One region of the Effusibacillus dendaii genome, then DNA from elsewhere that is predicted to be linked to it. Evidence: riboswitches for the same ligand, from Rfam matches in the RefSeq annotation. Region 1 holds a riboswitch; the other holds the start of a gene.
The links. A riboswitch is a leader RNA that binds a small molecule or an ion and turns the genes downstream of it on or off. The one in region 1 is predicted to bind S-adenosylmethionine.
Positions count from the first base shown of each region.

Region 2: linked by a shared signal. The riboswitch ahead of metH (methionine synthase) and the one ahead of skT53_RS07865 (2,3-diketo-5-methylthiopentyl-1-phosphate enolase) in region 1 are both predicted to bind S-adenosylmethionine.

Region 1 covers NZ_AP023366.1:1,447,980-1,450,181, forward strand. Annotated here, with positions in the region: gene skT53_RS07865 (2,3-diketo-5-methylthiopentyl-1-phosphate enolase) at 1-1,011, opposite strand, end outside; SAM riboswitch class I at 1,336-1,485, opposite strand; gene skT53_RS07870 (pyridoxal phosphate-dependent aminotransferase) at 1,529-2,202, opposite strand, start outside.
Region 2 covers NZ_AP023366.1:1,766,904-1,769,105, reverse strand. Annotated here, with positions in the region: gene skT53_RS09600 (b(o/a)3-type cytochrome-c oxidase subunit 1) at 1-180, shown strand, start outside; partial or broken gene skT53_RS09595 (DUF3054 domain-containing protein) at 355-624, shown strand; SAM riboswitch class I at 824-928, shown strand; gene metH (methionine synthase) at 1,089-2,202, shown strand, end outside.

The DNA.
Region 1 (2,202 bases):
CCCTGCGGAAGGGACAGGGAACGACCGTTTGAGGGCAAACGCATCCATGCGCAATTCGTCTGCAATCGCCAACGTCTCTGTGCGTTCCATGGCAACCGAACCATAGGCGGAAGGATACAGCACAAAATCAGCCCCTGCCATTCGCATCAGTTTCCCCAGCAGAACGCTGGCTCGTATACCGTACTGTGGCGCTGGATACACAGCACCCGACAAGGCGGGATGCGCCATGATCGGAACTGTAACGGCCGGATCTCCCGCCAATCTGTGCAACACATCATATCCATATGCCAACACATTCAACAGAAGGGCACTGGCGCCTGCCTCAACAGCCCGTTTCGCTTTTTCCACGATTTCCGTAACCGGTCCGGTCAAATTGGCCGCATACAACACCTTTTTGCCCGTAACAGAGTAAGCCCTTTCCGCCTCTTTCGCACACGCTTCGATTCGTCGCTCAAACGGGGCATACGTATCATCAAAGAAAATTTCATCATCTTTCACAAGATCAACGCCGCCGATCGCCTGCTGATAAAACAGTTCCGCCAATGTTTTCGTCTCGTAGCCGATGCACGATTTGAAAATCGACATTAACAGCGGCCGGTCATATACACCTAACCGCTGCCGGATTCCTTCGATGCCGTATTTCGGTCCCGGAAACTGTTTTACAAACGATTCCGGAAACTGCAGATCGACCAGCTTGATCATCCCGTCCATCGACAGCTTGCCGAATACAGTAGTCAACAACGCGGGAATTTCAGCCGTAAAGTTGCATACCGGGTACCCGATTTGCAAAATCGCCTTTCGATTCCCCGCCTCGTCTTCCCCCAGCTCTTCGACAGATACCACCTGCCCGAGGTGTTTTTTCATCTGTTCTTGCCGTTCAGCAGGCAGATCCGTCCAGGAACCGACTGTAAGTCCCACCGCAATCCCCTGCGCTTTTTTATAAAAATCGCCCGCCTGCTGGTGCACCAGATAAGAAGCCATTACATAATCGTCAGACACCCAATCCCCCATAACAACCTCCCCTTTCTGGCAAACTGATAAAGCATTCGCCGCTCCGCACCCTAAAGAAAACTTGGCTTTCGCCAAGCCTTTGGTGTAGGCGAAAGCCTCGTTGTCTTGCGCATGGATGCGCTGATGCCGACGTTGCGACGACCATGGATGGTCTGGTGTCGACGATGCAACATGGACGTTGCGTTTTCGTCGACCGACACGGATGTCGCGCTTATAGTCGGCCTTCCTCTATACTATCGCACGCTTCAAAGTTATACTTTCCGACAGTGAAACAAAAACGCCTCTATCCTTTGAAAAGAGGCGTATCGCTAGTCGTTATCGCGCCTCTCATCTCTCAGAACCAAACGATTCTGCAGGAGTTAGCACCGTGGACACCCTGTCTAACGGAATTCCAGTTGCTGCCGATCCGTCGCCAAAATATGTCCGGTTGCCGGGCTTCATCGGGCCAGTCCCTCAGCCTGCTCGTGATAAGAGTTTTTTATTTTAATTTTAAATGTACAATAGAAAACGGCAGGAATCAATATACGATCTTCCCCAACCGCTCAACAGCTTCCCGCAGGCGTTCTTCCGAATCCAAAAGTCCTACGCGCACATATCCCTCGCCGCTTTTGCCAAATCCAATACCGGGGGCTACCACCACATACGCCCGTTCCAGTGCCAGATCGGCAAATTCGATCGAACTCATGCCATTCGGAATCGGAATCCAGGTAAAGAAAGAACCTTTCGGCTCTATCACGTCCCAACCGAGCTCGCGCAGTCCGCCGATAAATACATTACGCCGACGCTGATACACGTTCACCAATTCTCTTACACAGTCCTGCGAAGAACGCAATGCCGTGATCGATGCCCGCTGGATGGCCGGAAACAAAGACACAAAGTAATGGTCCTGGATCAGATTGAGCAACGAGATAATCTCTTTATTGCCAACTGCAAAGCCTACCCGCCAGCCGGCCATATTGTATGTTTTGGACATCGTGTAAAATTCGACCCCAACTTCTTTTGCACCCGGCGCCTGCAGGAACGACACCGGTTTCAAACCGTCAAAGCCGATCGCCCCGTACGCATAATCGTGTGCCACTACAATCTGGTGTTTCTCCGCCAACGCCACCGTTTCCTGAAAAAACGATTCCGGTGCGGTTGCAGACGTGGGGTTGCTCGGATAGTTTAAAAACATCAATTTTGCCCGCCGCA
Region 2 (2,202 bases), 320 kb from region 1:
GAAGAAGAGTTCCCTGTCGGTGAAGTGGCGGAAGAAGCACAGGAAACGCCGCGAATCCTGGAACGTTGGAAGATATGGGTAACACTGGCGGTTGTCCTGATTCTAATCGGTTATGGAATTCCGATTACGGACATGATTCAAAATCCGCCGCCCGGAGTGGAAGGCATCCGTACCTGGTAACGCTTGACGCATCTGCCATTTTCACAAAAGATTTGATAAAGAGCCGACTCGAATTACTGAGCGGCTCTTTTTTTGTGATACAATGGTTGGCAAGCTTGATGGAAAAAAGGAACGTTCTGAAATGTAGGCGTAGCGGGAAAGCGGAGGGATTTGTCAGTGAATACAGGAATTTTGATGGTTGGCGATATTTTGCTCATATTGCTGTTTGCGCTGCTTGGCCAGGGAGAACATCGAACTTTTTCGGGTGTGGCGGGTGTTTTTATTACCGCATGGCCGTTTTTGGCTGGTTGGTTGGCCGTTGGAGTGGCAGCGGGGCTGTATCAAGCAAAGCATTACCGAAGTTACTCGGCCATGTTGAAGCGTACCTTAATTGTTTGGGTGCTCGGAATTCCGTTTGGCATGCTGCTGCGGATTCTTTTCCAACATACTGAATTTAAACCGCCGTTTTTGGTCGTCGCCATGATTGTGAATTTTATCTTTCTGTTCGGTTGGCGTTTCCTGTTCGTTTCGATAAACAAACGGAGAAATGTCTAGGGCAGGCGATTCCTGCCAAAATCACAAATCACAACACAAAATCACAAATTGCTTGACAGTTAAGCCGGTTTCATGCAAACTGGACTAAAGTTATTAAAATAACATATTGCTTCTATCCAGAGTGGTGGAGGGATCTGGCCCGGCGAAACCACAGCAACCGGTGTTTCAACACACGGTGCTAAATCCAGCAGGACAAGTTTCTGGAAGATAGGAGAGCGGAAACTAAACGGTAAGCCCTCTCGTTATGAGCGGGCTTTTTTCACACTGTCGGGAAGTATAACCTGGAGAGTGCGACAGTATAAGGGCAACTACGGCTTCCGCTCAAGCCTTTGGCTTGGTGAAAGCCAAGTTTTCTTTACTTTAGGGGGATCAGCATGAGCGCAAACTTTTCGGCAACGGATGCAGGCGGGCATTTGAGCGGCCTTCCGATTTTTGATCAACTGCAAAAGAAGATTCTAATACTTGATGGCGCGATGGGAACGATGATTCAACAGGCCGATTTAACGGCCGAAGACTTTGGCGGCGAAGAATACGAGGGCTGCAACGAATATTTGAACTTGACGCGGCCGGATGTGATTCAATCGATCCATGAGCAGTATTTGCAGGCAGGATCGGATATTATCGAAACGAATACGTTTGGTTCCACGCCACTGGTGCTTGCTGAATACAATTTGCAGCATCTGGCGGACGAAATCAACCACGCGGCTGTCAAGTTGGCGAAGGAAGCGGCAAAAAAATATTCGACTCCCGAATGGCCCCGTTTTGTGGCGGGGGCAATGGGGCCGACGACGAAAACGCTGTCTGTCACAGGCGGTACGACATTCGACGAGTTGGTCGAAAATTATTACCGGCAGTCAAAAGCGTTGATTGAGGCAGGCGTTGATCTGCTGCTACTGGAGACGATCCAGGATACGTTGAATGTAAAAGCGGCCAGTATTGGCGTTAAAAAAGTGTTTGCCGAACTTGGCAAACAACTGCCGATCATGTTGTCCGGCACGATTGAGCCGATGGGCACCACGTTAGCGGGTCAGAATATCGAATCGTTTTATATTTCGTTGGAACATCTGAAGCCGATTACGATTGGCTTGAACTGCGCAACAGGCCCGGAATTTATGCGCGATCATCTGCGAACGCTGTCCGAATTGGCGCTATGCGGGGTCAGTTGTTATCCGAATGCGGGACTGCCGGACGAAAACGGCCACTATCACGAATCACCGCAAGGGTTGGCCCAAAAAATGGCCGGTTTCGCGGAGCAGGGCTGGTTAAACGTAGCAGGCGGATGCTGCGGTACGACCCCGGAGCATATCCGAGCCCTGGCCGAAGCGTTGAAGGACATCAAGCCGCGGCAGTCAGCCAAACGGCATTTGCCGGCTGTATCGGGAATCGAGACGGTTTATTTGGAAGCGGACAATCGTCCGCTGATGGTCGGAGAGCGAACAAACGTGATCGGATCCAAGAAATTTCGCACCTTGATTTCCGACGGGTTAT